3 regions of the Allorhizobium sp. DMC15 genome follow, and region 1 is predicted to be linked to each of the others. Evidence: predicted binding sites of a transcription regulator. Region 1 holds the regulator's gene; each other region holds the start of a gene.

Evidence for each region. Region 1 encodes LexA, which represses DNA repair genes until DNA is damaged. Its sites were predicted from a motif close to TGTTCNNNNTGTGTTCNG; they were not measured.
Region 2: the regulator LexA is predicted to act here: its motif matches at 2,215-2,232, upstream of dnaE (DNA polymerase III subunit alpha).
Region 3: the regulator LexA is predicted to act here: its motif matches at 2,635-2,652, upstream of ACT53S_RS19085 (helicase-related protein).

What each region holds. Positions count from the first base shown of each region.
Region 1 covers NZ_JBQUZB010000003.1:269,281-276,935, forward strand. Annotated here, with positions in the region: gene gltA (citrate synthase) at 1-65, opposite strand, end outside; gene ACT53S_RS15595 (ComEC/Rec2 family competence protein) at 317-2,821, shown strand; gene lexA (transcriptional repressor LexA) at 2,815-3,528, opposite strand; gene ACT53S_RS15605 (DUF1003 domain-containing protein) at 3,742-4,284, shown strand; gene ACT53S_RS15610 (VOC family protein) at 4,308-5,201, shown strand; gene kdsA (3-deoxy-8-phosphooctulonate synthase) at 5,198-6,046, shown strand; gene eno (phosphopyruvate hydratase) at 6,261-7,535, shown strand.
Region 2 covers NZ_JBQUZB010000001.1:1,635,059-1,642,713, reverse strand. Annotated here, with positions in the region: gene dnaE (DNA polymerase III subunit alpha) at 1-1,983, opposite strand, end outside; gene ACT53S_RS08110 (ABC transporter ATP-binding protein) at 2,312-3,001, opposite strand; gene ACT53S_RS08105 (lipoprotein-releasing ABC transporter permease subunit) at 3,016-4,323, opposite strand; gene proS (proline--tRNA ligase) at 4,372-5,694, opposite strand; gene ACT53S_RS08095 (DUF1467 family protein) at 6,219-6,494, opposite strand; gene mce (methylmalonyl-CoA epimerase) at 6,642-7,046, opposite strand; gene ACT53S_RS08085 (ribonuclease J) at 7,113-7,655, opposite strand, start outside.
Region 3 covers NZ_JBQUZB010000004.1:307,443-315,097, forward strand. Annotated here, with positions in the region: gene phbB (beta-ketoacyl-ACP reductase) at 1-655, shown strand, start outside; gene ACT53S_RS19070 (YMGG-like glycine zipper-containing protein) at 996-1,250, opposite strand; gene ACT53S_RS19075 (DUF3309 domain-containing protein) at 1,274-1,426, opposite strand; gene ACT53S_RS19080 (alpha/beta fold hydrolase) at 1,359-2,444, opposite strand; gene ACT53S_RS19085 (helicase-related protein) at 2,816-5,875, shown strand; gene ACT53S_RS19090 (RNA-binding S4 domain-containing protein) at 5,877-6,287, shown strand; gene fdxA (ferredoxin FdxA) at 6,480-6,818, shown strand; gene ACT53S_RS19100 (CarD family transcriptional regulator) at 7,201-7,655, shown strand, end outside.

The sequences.
Region 1 (7,655 bases):
CCGGCCTTGACGCTCAGGTCGACCGTCTTGTCACCGAGTTTCAAAGTAGCGCTTTTGTCCGTCATGCTGATCCTCCGGAAGTGGCGGGAAGGCGTCTCCGAAAAGCCGCCATCGGTTAAGCGTGTGATGTAGCTATATGATACGGAAGTTAATGCCAAGCTATCCAAAGGGCAAATTGTGCGTTGCGAAATCGGCACCAATCGAACCGGACGGTTCTAATCGATTTGCACGTTAGATTGCGCTTGCAGCAAAGCTTCATGCACGCTTTGATTGTTGTTGGGCGTGGTGTTTTTCCCCATCAGCAGGGTTGCTTCAAGTGTTGTATCGACCGGAGGAGAAGCTGGACATCGAAGGGGAGGGCGCGCTCGCGCCACCCAGGGATCCAACGCCTGCTTTACCCAGCCATTCTGCGATAGCTCGGCCGACAACAGACAGGATAGACCGACTGGTCGAACAGTCCCGGCGACGAGCTCACGGTGTCCGCCAGGCGATCGAATGGGAGGGCCGGCAGGGGCACTTCTTTCATTTCGTACCCGTATGCATCGGGCTTGGCGCTCTGTGCTGGTTCAATCTCCCTGCGCCGCCCGCCGCGGAGATCCTGCTTTTCCTTGCCGCTTTGGCCGCAAGCGCTCTCTTCATGACCCTTGCCGGCACGATGAGCCGCGCCCTGTCGCTCTCCGCCCTTCTTGCCATCGCCGGCATGGTGTTGGCCGAGGCTGAAAACTGGAGAGCCGCGACGATCCTTCTCGATTCTCCCGTGGTGACCACGGTCACCGGCCAGGTGGAGCGGCGGGAGGCGGGGTCGGCCGGCGAATGGCGCTATGTCATCCGCGTGGCGGCGACCGCCGAGCCGGCTCTGCGCCGCGCGCCGCAGCGCATTTCGGTCTTGGCCCGAAGCCAACATGAGGGGTTCAGGATCGGCGAGGGCATCACCGGCCGTCTGCGGTTGTCGCCGCCGTCGGGCCCGGCGCTGCCCGGTCTCAACGATTTTGCCTTTCAGAGCTATTATGCCGGGATTGGCGCGGTGGGGTTCTTTCTTGGCGCTCCGGAACGGCCGGCGACGGCTGCCTCGCCGGTCGTGGACCCGTGGACCCGGCTGGATCGATGGCTGTTTTCCCTGCGCGACCGGATCTCCGATCGTATCCATGCCGTACTGCCCGGCGATACCGGCGCATTCGCCGCATCCATCATCACCGGTGAACGGCGCTCGATGTCGCAGGAGGCGACGGATGCGTTACGGCTTTCGGGGCTTGCCCATATCACCGCGATCTCCGGTCTCAACATGGCGCTTGCCGCCGGTATCTTCTTTGTCGGCCTGCGGGCACTGTTGAGCCTCCTTCCGGGTTTAGCGCAGCACTATTCCATAAAGAAAATCGCAGCCGCCGGCGCACTTCTGGCGGCGACCGCCTATGTCCTCATATCCGGTTACCAGGTTTCGGCATTGCGCGCCTATCTGATGACCGCGATCTTGCTGGTTGCCGTGCTGATCGACCGGCCCGCGATCAGTCTGCGCAACCTGTCTGTCGCGGCGATCCTGATCCTGGTCGTGCAGCCTTCCGCCGTCATGGGGCCGAGTTTTCAGATGTCTTTTGCCGCGACGGCAGCCCTGATCGCTGGCTATGCAGCCTGGCGCACGAGGCCGCGCACCCTCTGGCCGGCTCCCCAATCGGTCCCGGGCAAACTGGCAAGCTTTGTGCTGAAATTCGTCGGTGGGACGCTCGCCACATCCCTGATTGGCGGTTTGTCGACGGCCATTTTTGCGGTCACGCATTTCCATCGCCTGTCCATGCACGGGCTTGAGGCCAATCTGGCGGCCATGCCGCTGATCTCGATCGTGGTCATGCCGGCCGGCTTCATCGCCATGCTGATGATGCCGCTCGGCCTTGATGCCCCATTCTTTTGGATCATGGGTCTCGGACTTGATCTCGTCCTGCAGGTTGCGCACACCGTCGCCGGCTGGGATGAGGCGGCGCTCATCCCGCGTCAGCCGGGCTGGTTTCCAGCACTCACCGTGACCGCGCTCCTGCTGATCACGTTACTGCATACGCGGCTACGGCACGCCGGGAGCGTTCTCTTGATCGTCACGCTGGCTGCGTCCTGGCTGCGTCCAGCAGATAGGCCGGCCGATCTGCTGGTCAGCGAGGATGGCCGCCTCGTCGCGTTTTGGCCGAGGCCGCGAAGCGATGCTGAGGCGAAGACCCTCGCTACCAACCGCGTGCGTCCATCGACCTTCCTTTTTGACCAGTGGAAGCCTGCGCTCGGTGTCGAAAATCATCGGCCACCGGACCAAACAGACGCACTCGTCCTCCCGCCACCGGCCGATTGGAAAAAGGAGGAGACATGGGATGCGGTGACAAAACAACAGGCAGGCAAGGTATTGGACCAACTGGCAGGATCCGCCGCGGGCGACCGCTTCACCTGCGCTCGCGGTGCCTGTGCGGCAAAGATTGCCGGCCTCTGGACCGTGCTCGTCATCGACCGCGCCGATATTGCCGGCCTCGCCTGTGACGTCGCCGACATCGTTGTGCTCGGCGTCCGCAGCCGCCTGACCCGCTGCAATTCAGGCGCGATCTTGATCAGCGAAACGACATTGCGCGCAAGCGGCGCTCTCGAGTTGCGGCTTGGTGATCGCCACGAAAGAAAAATCGAAGTCACGTCAGCGCTGGCAGGCCCGCCACGCCCATGGACGGTGCATCGCCTCTACGACTGGCGAACCGGGGGGACTGCCTCCCAACACGGTTTCAAGGCCGCCCTTTTGGCAACCAGACCCCAGCCTCTGGCCGCCACGACATCAGATGACGGCGCGGCGACGGATCAGTGATAGCGCCGGATCAGGCCGACAAGCTTCCCTTGGATCTTGACCCGGTCCGGCGGGAAAATGCGTGTCTCGTAGGCCGGGTTGGCAGCCTCCAGCGCGATCGAGGCACCACGGCGGCGAAACCGCTTCAGTGTTGCTTCCTCGTCATCGACCAATGCCACGATGATGTCGCCGGGATTGGCGTTCGAGGCGTTGCGGATGATCACGGTATCGCCGTCGAGAATACCGGCATCAATCATCGAATCGCCCTTGACCTCCAGGGCATAGTGTTCGCCAGAACCGATCATCTCAGCCGGAACGGTAATGTCATGCGTGTTGTTCTGGATAGCCGAGATCGGCACGCCGGCGGCGATGCGCCCCATGACAGGCACGCTGACCGACGCATTCTGATCGTCGTTGCTGGGACGCGCCGGGGCAGGCGGCGGCGTCTTTCCCAGGCTGCCTTCGATGACGCTTGGCGCAAACCCACGCCGCGGTTGCAGGCTGGGCGTATAGGCCTCCGGTAGCTTGATCACTTCAAGAGCACGCGCGCGGTTGGGAAGCCGCCGGATGAAGCCCCGTTCTTCAAGCGCCGTGATGAGCCTGTGAATGCCGGACTTCGATGCCAGGTCGAGGGCGTCCTTCATCTCGTCGAAGGACGGAGGCACACCCGATTCTTTCATCCGCTCGTGAATGAAGAGAAGCAGTTCCTGTTGCTTGCGCGTCAGCATATGCGGGGCCCCGTTTGTGAAACAAATCCAGAACAGACACTATATGTTCCATATGTGTTCCGCAAGTAGATAAATTTCCGTGAACAACCCGTATGAAAATGCGATAGGCGTCTTCGGCCGGGTGCTGGCAACCTTGCATGTCCGATCGATGCTGGCAGCCAGACAGCCGGGAGCAAGTCCGAGCAACGAATTGAAATCTCTGTGAGTTACACCATGCTGAAAGACTTGGAGAACACTCTGCTCGGGAAGCAGGCCGACCAACTGACATCGGCAGAGAAGAAGGTTCTGGTCAAGGCTCGCCAGCGCCGAACGGTGTCGACCAATGCCGGCGAGGACTTTCTCGCCGGGGCAAGTTTCGGTCAGCGTCTGGCCGATTCGATTGCCCGGATCGGCGGCTCCTGGAGCTTCATCATTGGCTTCGTTGTCTTCCTCCTCGCCTGGGTTGTTCTCAACACGGTGATCCTGGTAGCCCGTCCGTTTGACGCCTACCCCTTCATCTTTTTGAACCTGATCCTCTCGATGGTGGCCGCCATTCAGGCGCCGATCATCATGATGAGCCAGAACCGCCAGGCCGAGCGTGACCGCTTCATGGCCGCGAAGGACTATGAGATCAATCTGAAGGCCGAGATCGAGGTTCTCGCGCTCCACCACAAGATCGATGAGCAGGTGTTGAAGGAATTGCGCGACACCCGGGCCGAGATCGATGCGCTCCGTGAGGCGATCGAGGCCCTTACAAAGCGCTCGGGTAATTCCTAGTTTGGTCGTAACGGAGTATCTTCATGTCGCCTGTTCCCGCTTTGCCGCGCGCTTTGGACCACCTTGTGCTGCCGGTGATCGATCTCGTTACTGCCAGACAGCGGCTAAGCCGCCTTGGGTTCACCGTGGCAGCCGATGCTCGTCACCCTTTCGGCACTGAAAACGCCTGTGTTTTCTTCCGCGACGACACCTATCTCGAACCGCTTGCCGTCGGCAGCCGGGAAGACTGTCTGTCGGCGGTGCGGGCCGGGAATGTTTTTGTCGCGCGTGACCAGGCTTTTCGGTTCCGAAGGGGCGAGGGTCTCTCGGCAATCGTCGTCAAGACCGATGACGCCGGAGCAGATCATGCGAGCTTTGTCGCCGAAGGTTTGAGCGGTGGTGAACTGCTGGGCTTTTCGCGCGAGTTTCGCTTTCCCAATGGCCGCAAAGTAGAGGGATCTTTTCGGCTGGCCTTCGCCGCCGATCTGCGCTCGCCCGACTTTTTTGCTTTCGCCTGTGAGCGCGTGAACCCCTTGCCCGCCGATCGCGGTGCTTTGCTGGACCACGCCAACGCGGCAGCAGGCCTGAGAGGCGTGGTGCTGTGCGAGAATAATCCGAGCGATTTCCAGTATCTGTTGGAGACGGCGCTGCGGCAGCGCGACGTCACGGCCGATTCTTTCGGACTATCGATCGAAGCGGCCAATGCCAGGGTCGATGTCCTGACACCAGATGGACTGTCGGCTCGATACGGGTTCTCGGATGCGCGCGAAGAACGGGGTCTGCTCGGGGCGGTGGTTGTGGTCGCGAGCCGTGATCTCGGCGTGACAGAAGCCTGCCTCGCTGCTAATGGCGTCCGCTATCACAAAACAGGAGCGCGCCTCGTTGTCGCGCCGGAGAAAGGCCAGGGTGTCGCCTTCGCCTTCGAGGAGTTGAAATGAGCACTGTGACCAATTCCGAAGTCGTCGTCGGTGAAGGCGAGGGCCGGGCCGTCTTCTCGCAGAAGGGCCGCTTCGCCCTGATTGCCGGCCCTTGCCAGATGGAGAGCCGCGATCATGCGTTCATGATCGCCGGTCGTCTGGTGGAGCTGTGCCGCGAGCTTGGCCTCGGCCTCGTGTACAAGTCCTCCTTCGACAAGGCGAACCGCACCTCGCTGTCGGCTGAGCGCGGCATCGGTCTGGAAAAGGCAATGGAAGTCTTCGCCGACATCAAGAAGGAATACGGCATCCCGGTGCTGACGGACATCCACACGGAAGAACAGTGCGCGGCCGTCGCCCCGACGGTCGACGTCCTGCAGATCCCGGCCTTCCTCTGCCGCCAGACCGATCTCTTGGTCGCCGCGGCCAAGACCGGCCGCGTGGTGAACGTCAAGAAGGGCCAGTTCCTGGCGCCCTGGGACATGAAGAACGTGCTGAACAAGCTCAATGCCAGCGGCAATCCGAATGTCCTCCTCTGCGAGCGCGGCGCCTCCTTCGGTTACAACACGCTGGTCTCCGACATGCGCTCGCTGCCGATCATGGCGGGTATGGGTGCGCCGGTGGTCTTTGATGCCACGCATTCGGTGCAGCAGCCGGGCGGGCAGGGCGGCTCCTCCGGCGGCCAGCGCGAATTCGTTGAAACGCTCGCCCGTGCGGCGGTCGCCGTTGGCGTCGGCGGTCTCTTTGTCGAGACCCATCAGGATCCGGACAATGCGCCGTCCGATGGACCGAACATGGTTCAGATCGACAACATGCGCCGTCTTCTCGAAAAACTGATCGCCTTTGACGACATAGCCAAGGCCGTTTGACACACTTTCCCGGCGCTTCAATCGGCTAAAGAAGATGCAGCGCCGGGAATGCCGCTTTAAATCGATTAGATTTTCGTTCATCCCGCTTCCGATCCGTCATTGTATTTTCCCGATCATCGGGTAAGACAGGGTGACTCACAGGCAGGTCCGCGGGCGTCGCGCCAGGGTGATCGGCCGCCGAGCCTTGTCCAATTTCCGTCTACAGGGAGCGAACATGACCGCCATTACCGACATCATCGGCCGCGAGATCCTCGACAGCCGTGGCAACCCGACCGTCGAGGTCGACGTCTATCTCGAAGACGGCAGCTTCGGCCGCGCCGCGGTTCCTTCGGGCGCGTCCACCGGTGCGCATGAAGCCGTCGAACTGCGCGATGGTGGCTCGCGTTACCTCGGCAAGGGCGTCGAAAAGGCCGTCGAAGCCGTCAACGGCGAGATCTATGATGCGATCGGCGGTCACGAAGCCGAGAACCAGATCCAGATCGACAATCTGATGATCGCGCTCGACGGCACGCCGAACAAGGCTCGTCTTGGCGCCAACGCCATCCTCGGCGTATCGCTCGCTGTCGCCAAGGCTGCCGCTCAGTCGGCCGGCCTGCCGCTCTACCGTTATGTCGGCGGCCCGAACGCCCATGTCCTGCCGGTTCCGATGATGAACATCATCAACGGCGGCGCTCATGCCGACAACCCGATCGACTTCCAGGAGTTCATGATCGTGCCGGTTGGTGCCGAGACCATCCGCGACGCAGTCCGCATGGGTTCGGAAGTCTTCCACACCCTGAAGAAGCAGCTCGCAGCCGACGGCCACAACACGAACGTCGGTGACGAAGGCGGCTTCGCGCCGGGTCTCGCTTCGGCGCCTGCCGCGCTCGACTTCATCATGAAGTCGATCGAGAAGGCCGGCTACCGTCCGGGCGAAGACATGCACATCGCGCTCGACTGCGCCTCGACCGAATTCTTCAAGGACGGCAAGTATGTTCTCGAAGGCGAAGGCCGCACGCTGGAGCCGGAAGCCATGGCGGAATATCTCGCCGAGCTTGCTGCCAAATACCCGATCTTTTCGATCGAAGACGGCATGGCCGAAGACGACTGGGACGGCTGGAAGACCTTGACCGACAAGATCGGCAAGAAGGTTCAGCTCGTCGGCGACGACCTCTTCGTCACCAATTCGGCCCGCCTGCGCGACGGTATCAAGATGGGCGTCGCCAACTCGATCCTCGTCAAGGTCAACCAGATAGGTTCGCTGTCGGAAACCCTCGACGCCGTGTCGACCGCACACCGCGCGGCTTACACCGCCGTCATGTCGCACCGCTCGGGCGAGACCGAGGATTCAACGATTGCCGATCTCGCGGTTGCCACCAACTGCGGTCAGATCAAGACCGGTTCGCTCGCCCGCTCGGACCGCACCGCGAAATACAACCAGCTCATCCGCATCGAGGAAGAGCTCGGTCCGCAGGCGGTTTATGCCGGGACATCCATCCTGCGCGGTTGATCGTTGTAGACAACACTGAATTTTAAGCCCGCGCCGGGCAACCGGCGCGGGCTTTTCATTGCCAGTCATTTTCGGTCAACGATCGGTTAAGACATCCCCGCTACTTTGAGCGAAAGTTAC
Region 2 (7,655 bases), on a different contig from region 1:
GGCAACGAGCGCGATGATGTCCTCGATGCAGTCGGGACGCATGCCGATCAGGGCCTTGCGCATGCCCGCACTTTCCACCTGGAAGACGCCGACCGTTTCGCCGCGCGAAAGCATCTCGTAGGTAAGCTTGTCATCGAGCGGGATGGCCGCCAGATCCACCTTGTGGCCGCGTTGCTCGACGACGAAATCGACGGCGGTCTTCAGTACAGTCAGCGTCTTCAGGCCGAGGAAGTCGAACTTGACGAGGCCAGCCTGCTCCACCCATTTCATGTTGAACTGGGTGACCGGCATGTCAGAGCGCGGATCGCGGTACATCGGCACCAGCTTCGAGAGCGGCCGGTCGCCGATGACGATGCCGGCGGCATGGGTCGAGGCGTGGCGGTAGAGACCCTCGATCTTCTGGGCGATTTCGAGGAGGCGGGCGACGACCGGCTCTTCGGCCGCAGCCTCCTGCAGCTTCGGCTCCTCCTCGATCGCCTTGGAGAGCGGCGTCGGATTGGCGGGATTGTTCGGCACCAGCTTGCAGATCTTGTCGACCTGGCCATAGGACATTTCGAGCACGCGGCCAACGTCGCGCAAGGCGGCACGCGCCTGCAGCGATCCGAAGGTGATGATCTGCCCCACCTGCTCGCGGCCATATTTGCGCTGCACGTAGCGGATGACCTCTTCGCGGCGCTCCTGGCAGAAGTCGATGTCGAAGTCGGGCATCGAGACGCGTTCCGGATTGAGGAAGCGCTCGAAGAGCAGCGAGAAGCGCAACGGGTCTACGTCGGTGATGGTCAGCGCATAGGCGACCAGCGAGCCCGCGCCCGAGCCACGGCCCGGTCCGACCGGGATGTCATGCTGCTTGGCCCATTTGATGAAGTCCGAAACGATCAGGAAGTAGCCGGGGAACTTCATGCGCTCGATGACGGAGAGCTCGAATTCGAGCCGCTCGCGATAATCCTTCTCCTCGTAACCTGGCGCCATGCCGAGTGCCGCAAGGCGATTGTCGAGACCCTCGATCGCCTGGCGGCGCAGTTCCAGCGCCTCTTCGCGTTCTGCCTCTTCCGGATCGTCGCTGCCTCCGGTGAAGCGCGGCAGGATCGGCTTGCGGGTTGAGAGCACGAAGGAGCAGCGGCGGGCGATCTCGACGGAATTCTCAAGCGCCTCCGGCAGGTCAGCGAACAACGCCTGCATTTCGGCGCGGCTCTTGAGATAATGATCCGGCGTCAGGCGGAAGCGATCGTCATTCGAGACGATGGCATTGTGGGCGACCGCCATCAGGGCATCATGGGCGTCGTAGTCGTCGCGCGCCGGAAAGAAGGCCTCGTTGGTGGCGACCAGCGGCAGGTCGTGATCGTAGGCGAGCTGGACCATGCGGCGCTCATGGCTGCGGTCGTAAGCGCCATGACGCTGCAATTCGACATAGAGGCGATCGCCGAAGAGGTCCTTCAACGCCAGAAGACGCGTCTCAGCCTGGGCGGCGTGACCATCGCGCAGCGGACGATCCACAGGGCCACCGGACGCCCCGGTCAAGGCGATCAGGCCGTCTGTGCCACTTTCGCGCAGCCATGACAGTTTGACATGCACCGGCTGACCGGCATCCCCGCCAAGATAGGCGCGACTGACAAGGTCAACGAGCCGCTCGTAGCCTGCAGCATCAGACGCAAGCACGACTATGGCCGGAAGATCCGGCATATGGCCGTTGCCGCCTCGCTTTTCTCCCGTCGAATCTTCCATATCGATCGACAGCTGGCAGCCGATGATCGGCTGCACGCCGTCGCCGATCGCCTTCTGGGAGAATTCGAGCGCAACGAACAGATTGTTGGTGTCGGTAATCGCGATCGCCGGCTGGTCGTCGGCGACGGCCTTGCCGAGGATCTTCTTCAGCGGCAATGCGCCTTCCAGCAGAGAATAAGCCGAATGCACCCGAAGATGCACGAAACCCGGCCCGGTCGACAATCCCGTCGGCGTGTCGATCCCGCTCGTGCTCTCGCCCATACCGCCATATCCTCGCATTGCTTTGAATCACCGAGATTTTCGGTGTTCGCGCCTGCGAAGTCCAGTCACGTTTGTCGCGATCGGCAGGTGTCTACAGGTTTCGAAGGAGCTCTCAGAGAGCGAGCATCAAAAGGGTCATGCTGGCAACAAAGACGGCCATGGAGGTGAATGCAGCAACGTCGCGAATAATTTCGGTCATGTCTGTCTCCTATTTCCTCTATGTTTTTATTTTGTTCCCCTCTTGTTCTTTTGTCAACCCTAAAAAAGCCAGCATTCGCGCGGGAACAAAATCCCCGCTCGCACAATCAGAACGAATGATGAAAGAGGTTCAGGCCTGGATTTCGACGATCTTGCCGTCCACGAGAGTCACGCAGCGGTCCATCCGCCGGGCGATTTCGTGATTATGCGTGGCGATCATCGCGGAAAGCCCTGATTGGCGCACAAGGGCTTCCAGGGCAGAAAAGACATAGGACGCGGTCTCCGGATCGAGGTTGCCGGTCGGTTCGTCGGCCAGCAAAACGAGCGGCGCGTTGGCAACGGCCCGGGCGATTGCCACGCGCTGCTGTTCGCCGCCGGAGAGTTCGGCCGGCCGATGGTCGGCGCGGTGGCCCACACGCATGTAGTCGAGAAGCTGCTTTGCGCGCTCCGCGGCTTCCTTCCGGGTGAGACCCGCGATCAGTTGCGGCATCATCACGTTCTCAAGCGCGGAGAATTCCGGCAGCAGATGATGAAACTGATAGACGAAGCCGACCGAGTTGCGCCGGATCGCCGTGCGCTGCTCATCCGGGAGCTCCTGACAGGCGACGCCGCCGAGCGTGACTTCACCACCATCCGGATGCTCGAGGAGCCCGGCGACATGCAGAAGCGTCGACTTGCCCGTGCCGGAGGGCGCGACCAGCGCGACCGTCTCCCCGGCCCGCAGTGTAAAATCCGCCCCCTTCAAGATCGAGAGCAGGGTCTCGCCCTGACCATAATGGCGGTCGATGCCGGCGAGAGACAGAACGATGTCGTTGGCCATCGGGATCGGCATCCTTATTCGTAACGCAGGGCCTGGACCGGATCCAGGCGCGAAGCCCGCCAGGCCGGGAAAATGGTCGCCATGAAGGAGAGGCTGAGCGCCATGACCACGACGGAAACGGTCTCACTCACGTTCATCTCAGCGGGCAGCTGGCTGAGGAAATAGAGTTCGGGATCGAACAACACCGTACCGGAAACCCAGGAGAAGAACTGGCGGATGCTCTCGATGTTGAGACAGACCACGATGCCAAGCACGACGCCGGCAAAGGTGCCGGCCGTTCCGATTGCGGCGCCCGTCATGAAAAAGATGCGCATGATGGCACCGGAGGTCGCCCCCATGGTGCGAAGGATGGCAATATCGCTCGCCTTGTCCTTCACCAGCATGATCAGGCCGGAAATGATGTTAAGCGCGGCAACGAGCACGATCAGCGTCAGGATCATGAACATGACGTTGCGCTCGACCTGCAGGGCCGAGAAGAAGGTCTGGTTGCGCTGGCGCCAATCGGTGACGAAGATCTGTCGGCCGGCGGCCTGCTCGATCAGCGGCCGCAAACGGTCGACGTCATCCGGATTGTCGATGAAGAGTTCGATCGACTGAACGATACCCTCGACATTGAAATAGAGCTGCGCCTCTTCGAGCGGCATATAGATGATCGAGGCGTCATATTCCGACATGCCGATCTCAAAAATGCCGGACACCGGATAGGACTTGACCCGCGGATTGACGCCGAGCGGCGTGATGTCGCCTTCCGGCGAGACGAGCGTGATCGTGTCGCCGGCCGAAAGACCAAGCTGGGCCGCCATGCGAGAGCCGATCAGTACGCCCTGCCCTGCGGCAAAGCCCACCATGTCGCCCTGCCGAATGTTGGAAGAGACCACGGACAGCTTGGTCAGGTCATCGGGGCGGATGCCCCGCACCAGTGCGCCGGTTCCGGCACCTTCCCGACCAGAGGCCAGCGTCTGCCCCTCGACGAGCGGCAGCGCCATTTTCACCCCGGCGACCCCGCTGAACCGCGTCGCAAGATCGGCATAATCGTTGAGCGGCTGGTCGACAGGCTGCACGATCATGTGGCCGTTGATGCCGAGAATGCGGGAGACGAGTTCCGTTCGGAACCCGTTCATGACAGCCATCACGATGATGAGGGTCGCGACCCCCAACATGATGCCGATGAAGGAGAAACCGGCAATCACGGAGATGAAGGCTTCCTTGCGCCGGGCGCGCAGGTAGCGCCAGGCCACCATGCGCTCGAATCCTGAAAAGGCGCGCGCAGGCGAGCCCTTTCCGGATCCTGCCGTCTCGTTGCCAGCAGCCTTGCTCGCCATGCTCACTCCTTGCCTTCAGATCAGTCCGACAGCGTCACGCTGCCAAGGTCAGGCGGTCAACTTGTTGATCGCCGCCTCGATCGTCATCGTCTCGCGGGCGCCGGTGCGGCGGTCCTTGAGTTCGATTTCGCCCGATGCCACGGAGCGCGGCCCGGCGATGATCTGGACGGGAACGCCGATCAGATCGGCGGTCGCGAACTTCGTGCCTGCCCGGTCGTCCGTGTCGTCGTAGAGCACGTCCTTGCCGGCGGCCTGCAGCGCTGCGTAGAGCGTTTCGCATGCCGTGTCGCAGGCCTCGTCGCCGGCCTTCATGTTGATCACCACGGCATCGAAGGGCGCGACCGAGGCCGGCCAGATGATTCCGTTCTCGTCATGCGAGGCTTCGATGATGGCGGGAACAAGGCGTGTCGGGCCGATGCCATAGGAACCCATGTGGACAAGGTGCTCCTTGCCGTCGGGACCCTGGACCTTGGCGCCCATCGGCTCGGAATATTTCGTGCCGAAATAGAAGATGTGACCGACTTCGATGCCGCGGGCGGACAGGCGGTCGTTTTCGCCGATGGCGCCGAAGGCTGCCTCGTCGTGCATTTCAGACGTCGCGGCATAGACGGAGGTCCACTTGTCGAAGATCGTCTGCAGGCCGGCAACGTCATCAAAATCGGTATCAACCGAGGGGATGTCGAAGTCGACGAAGCTCTTGTGGCAGAAGACTTCCGATTCGCCGGTGTCGGCCAGAATGATGAACTCGTGGCTGTGATTGCCGCCGATCGGGCCGGTATCGGCGCGCATCGGGATGGCGCGCAGGCCGAGACGGTCGAAGGTACGCAGGTATGCGACGAACATCTTGTTGTAGGAGTGGATCGCATCGGCCTGGGTCAGGTCGAAGGAATAGGCGTCCTTCATCAGGAATTCGCGCGAACGCATGGTGCCGAAGCGCGGACGGATCTCGTCACGGAACTTCAGCTGGATGTGGTAGAGGTTGAGCGGCAGGCTCTTGTAGGACTTGACCGACGAGCGGAAGATGTCGGTGATCATTTCCTCGTTGGTCGGGCCGTAGAGCATCGGACGGTCCTGACGGTCCTTGATGCGCAGCATTTCCTTGCCGTAATCTTCGTAACGACCGCTTTCCTGCCAGAGCTCGGCCGACTGCAGTGTCGGCATGGAAAGCTCGATGGCGCCGGCGCGGTTCTGCTCCTCACGGATGATCGCGTTGACCTTGTCGAGCACACGCTTGCCGAGCGGCAGCCAGGAATAGATGCCCTGGCTCTGCTGGCGGATCATGCCCGTCCGCAGCATCAGGCGGTGGGACACGATTTCCGCTTCCTTGGGGTTTTCCTTGAGGATCGGCATGAAGTAGCGCGACAGACGCATAACGAATTCCAGACGGTTGACGACGCCGCGCATCCGCGCGGAATCAGCGATTGAAGACGGATATCAGGAAGCGTTCATAGCCGTTTGGTCTTCAGAAGAAAACCCGCAAGCCAGAGACTGCCCGCTCCCCCACAGACATGCGTGTATGAACCGCGTGTGGGGCACCAACCCGGCCCTTTCGAATTTTCGTGACGAAGATGCGACAGATTTGCACGCCCAAAATTTTTCCGGTCACTGTAACAATTCTGCAAGATTTGGGGGTGACAACGTCCATAGTTTGGGCTAGGTTCAGCCTACAAAAGAGGCAAGGAGTTCAAATCTTTGCCAATCTCGCGGTCAAGTCTTGGGAGGATCAGATCTTAGGCGCGCTTCGTCGCAGCCCCTTAATTGGTGAAGGATCACGCGAAGCTTCGAACAAGGTCTTTTGACCTTGTTTTTTTTTGCCCTGTTGAGGGCGATGCGACCGATCCGGCACAAATCAGGCCTGCAGCTGGAGAATGTCTCGATCTGGGCCCTGCCCTGGATCACTGTTCGGCAAGGCCTGGAACCAGAACCGGCAGATCCTTGAAACTCCAGCCGAAATAGGTTTCGGCGATGTACCATACCCCGTAGATGACAGCCGAGACGATCGTCGTCGTGAGGAAGATTCGCAAGGCGCGAAAACGGGCTGGCGCGCTCGCAACCGTGCCCGGAACGACATTCTGCTCTTCGTCCTGCGTGCGCAGCCCTATTGGCAGCACGGCAAAAAGCGTCAGCCACCAGATCACGAAGTACACCGCCAGTCCTGACAGGATCGCCATTTTCTCGCTCCAGACATCGTGGGCCCCGATATCGGCACCGCACCCGCGCTCTCTATAATGGTGGAGGGCTGCTGGCACAAAGGCAAAAGCGTCGCAGCCCTGCTCTGCCTGCGATCAACAAGAATTCATCGGCTCTTGAAACGGCGTTCAGACCTGCTCGAGTTCGATCAGTGTGCCGAAGAAGTCCTTCGGATGCAGGAAGAGAACCGGTTTGCCATGCGCTCCGATTTTCGGCTCTCCCGAACCGAGGACACGGGCGCCGGAGGCCGAGAGCTGGTCGCGTGCGGCGATTATGTCCTCTACCTCGTAGCAGATGTGGTGCATGCCACCCGCCGGGTTCTTCTCGAGGAAGGTCGCGATCGGCGAGCTTTCGCCGAGCGGTTCCAGCAGCTCGACCTTCGTGTTCTCAAGCTCAACGAAGACGACCGTTACACCATGTTCGGGCAGCGGCTGCGCCTGCGAAACCTTTGCACCCAGCCTGTCCCGATAGCTCGCGGTCGCGGCAGCGAGGTCGGGAACGGCGATGGCGATGTGGTTGACACGGCCCAGCATAAACTACCTCCGGCATGAATTCGACGGGTCGGTCGCCAGACTATGCGAGAGATCGCCCGCCGTCTGTCAGACTTTGGTCAGGAAGACCGTGACCACGGGTTTCTTGCCCCAGACTTCATTCGCTGTGGACCGGACAGCGCGGCGAATGGATTCCCGCACCGTCTCCAGATCCTTGCGGCGGCTGCGCGGAATGCTTTCGACCGCTCCGAGGACAGCGTCATAAAGCGTGTCCTCCATCGCCTCCCCTTCGAAATCGTATTCGGGCAGACCGACGGGCACCACATCGGGATCACCAAGGAAGTCAAAGCGGCTGTCGAGCACGACATTGACCGCGACATGGCCGACATAGGACAGCTTCTTGCGGTCGGAAATCCCCATTTCCTCAAGATCGCCGAGAAGGCGGCCGTCCTTGTAGACGCGCCCGAAAGGCGCCTGATCGATGACTTCAGCGGGGCCTGGCGCCAGCCGCAGGATATCGCCGTTGCGGACGCGCGGCACGGTCTTGATGCCGGCCTGGAGGCCGAGTTCCGTCTGTGCCACGAGATGGGCGGCCTCACCATGGACCGGGACGAGGATCTCCGGACGGGTCCACTCGTACATCTTCAAAAG
Region 3 (7,655 bases), on a different contig from region 1:
TGCCGGCTATAAGGTGGCGGCAAACTTCGCCGGCAACGAGGAAAAGGCAAAGGCTTTCGAAGCGGAAACCGGTATTCCGGTCTTCAAATGGGATGTGTCGAATTATCAGGCCTGCGTCGATGGCATCGCAGCCGTCGAGGCAGCCCTCGGTCCGGTCGAAGTTCTGGTCAACAATGCGGGCATCACGCGCGACGCCATGTTCCACAAGATGACGCCGGAGCAGTGGGGCGAGGTGATCAACACCAACCTCACCGGCCTCTTCAACATGACGCATCCGGTCTGGACCGGCATGCGCGATCGCAGCTTTGGCCGCGTCATCAACATCTCCTCGATCAATGGCCAGAAGGGCCAGATGGGACAGGCGAACTATTCCGCAGCTAAGGCCGGCGATCTCGGCTTTACCAAGGCGCTCGCGCAAGAGGGTGCTGCCAAGGGCATCACCGTGAATGCCATCTGCCCCGGTTACATCGGGACGGAGATGGTTCGCGCCATTCCGGAAAAAGTGCTGAACGAGCGCATCATCCCACAGATCCCCGTGGGCCGTCTGGGGGAGCCGGACGAGATCGCACGCTGCGTCGTCTTCCTCGCTTCCGACGATGCCGGCTTCATCACGGGGTCGACCATCTCCGCCAATGGCGGACAGTTTTTCGTCTAGGCTCAGTGTCTGACTGAGGATCAAAAGGCTGGCCCAGTGCCGGCCTTTTGCATGTTCAGCGCTCTGCCTGTCTCGGTCCCGGACAGTCTTTCCAAATCCACAGCAAGTCAGCGGGTTGATTAACGAATAGCGGACCAGTTGGGGTGCATACTCGTTAATATCCACGGCGCCCTATGGTTAACCAATTGTTATTCAACAATATCTAGCGGTGAACAAACCGGGAAGACCGATAAGTCCGCGATTCGTCGTCGATTCGTTCCGGCTTTGGTCGAAAGGTTAAAGCAGACAACAAAAAGCCGCCGAACCTTGCGGTCCGACGGCTTTTTGGGAAGCTCTGGCCTTAGCGGCAGCGCGCTTCGTAGGTCCGGCCGTAGCGATCACGGTATACGCAGTAGCCGGCACGCTCCTGGGAGTTGCCGATCAGGGCACCTGCGACGCCACCGACGGCTGCACCAACGGCTGCACCGCGGACATTGCCGGTTGCCACGCCACCGATAATGGCGCCGGAGGCGGCACCAATGCCGGCGCCGCGTTCAGTCTGCGTGCAAGACGCCAGCGGCGCGATCAACGCAATTGCAAGAATGACCTTCTTCATCGTCCTATCCCTTTTCACTCGAGTTAAATTCGACCCATCAACATCAGGATGATGAGAATGAGCAGCACCAGTCCAAGACCGCCAGACGGGCCGTAACCCCAGCTGCGGCTATGCCCCCAGGTCGGCAGTGCGCCGATCAACAGCAGAATCAGAATGACGATGAGAATTGTGCTCATATGAGGCCTCTCCTAAGCCGATGTGGAACCTTGCGTTCTGTGGTGACTGAACGCGAGTGACGACGGTTTGTTCCCTCGGTTTCGTCGCGGCCATAAGCAGCCCCAGGGCGTCAGCCATTGCCGTTCGTGTGCGCGGGTTTGCCAGCGGTTCTGCTGGCTTCAAGCCCAGGGCCTCAATGGTATCGATAAAGGAGCCAATAATGCCTTCTGTTCGCTCTTGCTGCTCGACCATCGGCAAGTGCCCGCAGTTCTTCAGGATCACGGTCTGAACACGCGTCAGCAATCGGGATACACGCAGTTGATGGGCGGGCGGAACGATTGCGTCGTTGTCGCCGACGATATTGAGAACGGGTGCTGCTATACCGTGAAGCTCGCCAAGGAGGCTCGTTGCGGACATGAAGCGGATGCAGGCCGCGATATCCTCCGGTCGCGCCCTTGCCAGTTGACGCCGTACCTCTTCCATCGCATCGGTCGCCTTGTCGTTCTGCCAAGGGCAATCCTTGTCGTAAACGCATTCAATCGAGCCCCAGCGGAATTGTTCGGGTGTCGCGATCCACCGATTGAAGAATTGTCGAAAGAGGAACGGCCCGATGCGAGGCACACGCAAGAGACGCGCTGCCAAGCGCTCTTGTCCCTCGAAACGTCCACAGGCGAATGCGCCGATCAAGACGACGGAGCGAACCAGTTCGGGGAAACTGCGTGCGATCAGCAGAGCCACGAAGCCGCCCGTGGAATGGCCGATCAAATGAACGGGCCGCCCCCCGAAATCGCGTCTAATTGCCTGAGCATAGGCCCTCGCCACGTCTCGTGCCTGCGGCGGCTGGCCTGGCTGATCGAGCTTCCAAGGATGGTGGCCGGGCAAGGGATAGGCGAGCGAATGGCCGTCGCGCACAGTAGCCGGCGCATAGACCTCCCAGAAGGCGGGGGCCATGACCATGCCGTGGATCAGAACGAATTTCTGCTCCGACGTTTCATTCGATCCGATCCAGTGGGCAGGCGGGGGCGTCAACGTCATCATATCACCTCGACCCCGAAAACGTGATCATCGACGAGGAGGTTCCATCGGGTGGAACCGTTGTTTGCCGTCGGCGGAAGCGTTGGTGGCGGATTCATAAGATTCAGCATCTGGTGCCAACCCGGCAGAGTCGCTTCGATATCTAGCCGTGAACAAAGCCGGACTCGGAGGAGTCAACGATTCGTCTCCGATTCGTTCCCGCAGTGTTCCCCAGCGAAAAAACTGATTCGGATCATGGGCTTGTGAGGTTTTTCCTGCCCTGGTCCACAAGCGGCTTGCCTTTGCCGGTGTTCGTCGCCATGTGTTGGCCAAGGCTGCCCGACATCGAGGAGAGGGGCGTCCGACAAGTGGAGCGGTCATTGAATACCCACCCCATGATTTTGAGCGGTCGCGGTGTCTCTGCTGTGCTGGGGCCGACGAATACCGGAAAGACCCATTTCGCCATTGAACGTATGGTTGCGCACGGCTCGGGTCTGATCGGCCTGCCGCTGCGTCTCCTGGCCCGCGAGGTCTATACGCGTGTGGTCGAGCGGGTAGGGGTGGCCAATGTCGCGCTGGTGACGGGCGAAGAGAAGATCAGTCCGCCCAATGCCCGTTTCTCGGTCTGCACCGTCGAAGCGCTGCCGCGCGAGACCAAAGCCGCGTTCGTCGCAATCGACGAAATACAGTTGGCGGGAGATCTCGAGCGGGGCCACATCTTCACCGATCGCCTTCTGCATCTCAGAGGTCGTGAAGAGACGCTGTTGCTTGGCTCCGCCACGATGAAGTCGATCCTCATCCAGCTTCTGCCTGGGATCACGATCGTTGAGCGGCCGCGCCTGTCGCAGCTCTTCTACGCCGGCCAGAAGAAGATTACCCGTTTGCCGCAACGGACGGCGATCGTCGCTTTTTCGGCTGATGAAGTCTATGCGATCGCCGAACTGATCCGCCGGCAACGGGGCGGAGCGGCCGTGGTGCTTGGTGCGCTCAGTCCACGTACACGCAACGCCCAGGTCGGCCTCTATCAGGAGGGAGACGTCGAATATCTCGTTGCGACCGATGCGATCGGTATGGGACTCAACCTTGATGTCGATCACGTCGCTTTCGCCCAGGACCGCAAGTTCGACGGCTATCAGTTCCGCAATCTGAATTCCGGGGAGCTGGGACAAATCGCCGGTCGTGCGGGCCGTCATGTGAAGGATGGAACCTTCGGCGTGACTGGGCGCGTGGATCCCTTCGATGATGAGCTCGTCGAGCGGCTTGAGACCCATGTGTTCGATCCGGTCAAGGTTCTTCAGTGGCGCACGGCACATTTCGACTTTTCCTCCGTTGCGGCGCTACAACGCAGCCTCGATGCGGTCCCGAGGGTTGAGGGACTGACCCGGGCGCTCCCTGCGACAGACCAGCAGGCGCTGGAGTACCTGTCCCGCTATCCGGAAATCGCGGATATCGCGGACCGGCCGGAGCGCGTGGAAAAACTGTGGGAAGCCTGCGCACTGCCCGACTATCGGCGCATTACGCCGGCACAGCATGCCGACCTGATCCAGAGCCTTTACTTCGATCTGGTTCGGCGCGGGACGGTCAACGAAGATTTTCTTGCCGATCAGGTGCGCCGGGCAGATCGCACCGACGGTGAAATTGATACGTTATCAGCGCGAATCGCGCAGATAAGAACTTGGACTTACGTGTCGAATCGGCCTGGCTGGCTTGCTGATCCGACACACTGGCAAGAAAAGACGCGGGAAATCGAAGACCGATTGTCCGATGCGTTACATGAACGGTTGACGAAACGCTTTGTTGATCGCAGGACATCTGTGCTCATGAAGCGCTTGAGAGAGAATGCAATGTTGGAAGCTGAAATCAGTGTGAACGGCGATGTCTTCGTGGAAGGCCATGCCATGGGACAACTCTCCGGTTTCCGGTTCACGCCGATCTCCGGCATGGAAGGTCCGGATGCCAAGGCCGTGGAGGCTGCGGCCCATCGTGCGTTGGCGCTGGAATTCGAAGCCCGGGCCGCGCGGTTGCACGCTTCCGGTAATGGCGATCTCGCGATCGGCTCCGATGGCCTCGTCCGCTGGGTTGGGGATCCGGTTGCCCGTCTGGTCGGGACAGATCATATCCTGCATCCGCGCGTCATCGTGCTTGCCGACGAACAGCTCACGGGTGCCGCTCGAGATCACGTGGCCGCCCGCATCGAGCGTTTCGTCAATCATCACATCTCAACGGTCCTGAAGCCGCTCGACGACCTGTCGCGCGCGGAAGATCTGCAGGGTCTCGCCAAGGGGCTGGCCTTCCAGCTGGTCGAGAACCTGGGCGTGCTGTTCCGTCGTGACGTGGCTGACGATGTCAAGTCGCTCGATCAGGACGGCCGCGCATCGATGCGTCGCTATGGCGTGCGCTTCGGCGCCTATCACATCTTCATGCCGGCCCTTCTAAAGCCGGCACCGGCCGAACTCATCACGCTGCTTTGGGCATTGAAGCATGATGGCCTCGACAAGGCTGGCTACGGTGATCTCATTCCGGTCCTCGCCGCCGGCCGCACGTCTGTCGTCACCGATGCCAGCTATGAGCGCATGTTCTACAAGCTCGCCGGCTTCCGTTTCCTCGGAAAGCGTGCCGTGCGCATCGACATCCTGGAACGGCTTGCAGATCTCATTCGGCCGCTGTTGCAGTGGAAGCCCGGCTCACCGGCTCGTCCGGATGGTGCCTATGACGGCCGACGCTTCACCACGACGACAGCGATGCTTTCTATCCTCGGTGCGACGCCCGACGATATGGAGGAGATCCTGAAGGGGCTCGGCTATCGGGCAGACAGCGTCTCTGCGGAAGAGGCTGCCGCTTTCCTTGCTGCCCAGGCCGGTTCGGCCCCGACCGAATCCGCAGTCATCGAAAAAGGCGATGACGATGGCGTAGACGATGCCGATCAGTCTGGCGAAGCAGGTCATGAGGGCGAGGCGCCCGCCGCATCCGAAGAGGCTGCCGCTACGGAGGCTGCGCCGTCTGCAGAAGCCTCTGAAGTCACAGAACAGGCCACCGAACAGGCAGAACCGAAGCCGGTTCTGCTCTGGCGTCCAGGCGGTCGTGGCGACAACCAGCGTGGCACGGGTCGCCCGGCTGGCGATCGCCGCCCGCAGGGTCAACGCCATCAGGCCCCGCGTGAGGGTGGCGAAGGTCGTGGCGACAATCGTCCCGAAGGACGTGGCGAAGGCCGGCGTGACGACCGGCGCTCCGACAACCGTGGGGATCGTCGGGATGACAACCGCGGCAAGTTTGCGGCCAAGGGCGATCGCCAGGATCGGGGTGATCGCAAGGATCGCGGCCCACGTCCGGACCGTGATAACAACAAATCGCAGCCTGCCCGCTTCGAGGCGAAGCCGCCACGCAAGGAGAAGCCGGTTGATCCGGATTCGCCATTCGCCAAGCTGGCAGCGCTGAAGGAACAGATGAAGAAGTGACATGGACGAGCAACAGCCACACAGCGGTTCGCGCCAGCGCATCGACAAGTGGCTGTTTTTCGCACGTGTGGCAAAATCACGCAGCCTGGCTCAGGAGCGCGTCTCTGCTGGTCATGTGAAGGTCAACGGTGCAACCGTTCGCCAGCCCAGCCACGGGGTGAAGATCGGCGACAGGCTGGAGATCGCAATGCCGGAGCGCGATCTGATCCTGGTCGTGAAGCTTCCTGGAGAGCGACGAGGACCTTATGAAGAAGCGCGGCTGCTTTATGAGGATCTGAGCCCGCCCCGAGACAAGAAACCCTTTACTGCTCTGGAGCAGGCCGTCCGGACACCTGGATCTGGTCGACCCACCAAAAAAGAGGGCCGGGCCCTGCGGGATCTGCGTTCAGCGCAGGATTGGTCCGCGGATTAGAAAATTTGTCCGTCTGCGGCAGAATAGCGGATTGTTTATCCTTGCCTTGCTTCCGATAACACAGTAGCTCACAACGCTGTCCGACAGACATCCCGGTGGGGCGCCAGCTCCCGTTTCCGGCCATCGAGCCACAACGGAACACCGAGGTCGTTCTCTTTCCTGTCGTTTGCGAACGTCATTCTGGAGTGCCGCATGACCTATATCGTCACTGACAACTGCATCCGCTGCAAATATACCGATTGTGTCGAGGTCTGCCCGGTCGATTGCTTTTACGAGGGTGAGAACTTCCTCGTCATCCATCCGGACGAATGCATCGATTGCGGCGTCTGCGAACCCGAATGTCCTGCCGAAGCGATCAAGCCGGATACGGAACCGGGTCTCGACAAGTGGCTGAAGATCAATGCCGATTACGCGAAGATCTGGCCCAATATCACGGTGAAGAAGGATCCGATGCCGGAAGCCAAGGAAATGGATGGCGTCACGGGGAAATTCGAACAGTTCTTTTCGGAAAAGCCAGGCTCGGGCGACTGAGCCTTCGCGGATGGGCGGTTTCGGATCGAATCCTGCCCAAATTTCCATCGTTTGCACGGCGATCTGCTGCCAAGTGCGCCAGCTTTATGGCGCGCTGCACTAAAATATTGATTTCCTCGTCTTTTTGTGATAGCGTCTTGGAACTGTTCCACTTTGCGGCATATCTGTGCCCTAAGCCATCACGAAAGCAACTTCACCACCGACGCGGTCTACGTGACATAGACGACACTTTCGTGTCGTGTCGCCGTCGCGACGAGGGTGATGTTTTTCTGTGACGGACAGGATCAGGATGGCAGAGCTTGCGGCTTCTCCATCTCATCCGGGCCTGACCGACCCGGCGCCGGCATCACGCCGGGAGCGAAACAGGGAGTGTTTGAATAGAATGACGACCCAGCAGAAGAAAAATTCCTCGGCGCGCCACGGATTCAAAACCGGTGAGTCGATCGTATACCCTGCGCACGGCGTGGGTACCATCACCGCAATCGAAGAGCAAGAAGTGGCGGGCATGAAGCTCGAGCTTTTCGTGATCGATTTCGAAAAGGACAAGATGCGCTTGAAGGTTCCGGTCGCGAAGGCCGTGAGCATCGGGATGCGCAAACTTTCGGAAACCGACTTTGTCGACCGCGCGCTGAAAGTCGTGCAGGGCAAGGCTCGCGTCAAGCGCACCATGTGGTCGCGTCGCGCTCAAGAATATGATGCCAAGATCAATTCCGGTGACCTGATTTCGATCGCGGAAGTCGTTCGCGACCTCTACCGCGCCGAGAACCAGCCCGAGCAGTCTTATTCCGAACGCCAGCTCTATGAGGCTGCGCTCGATCGGATGGCACGCGAGATTGC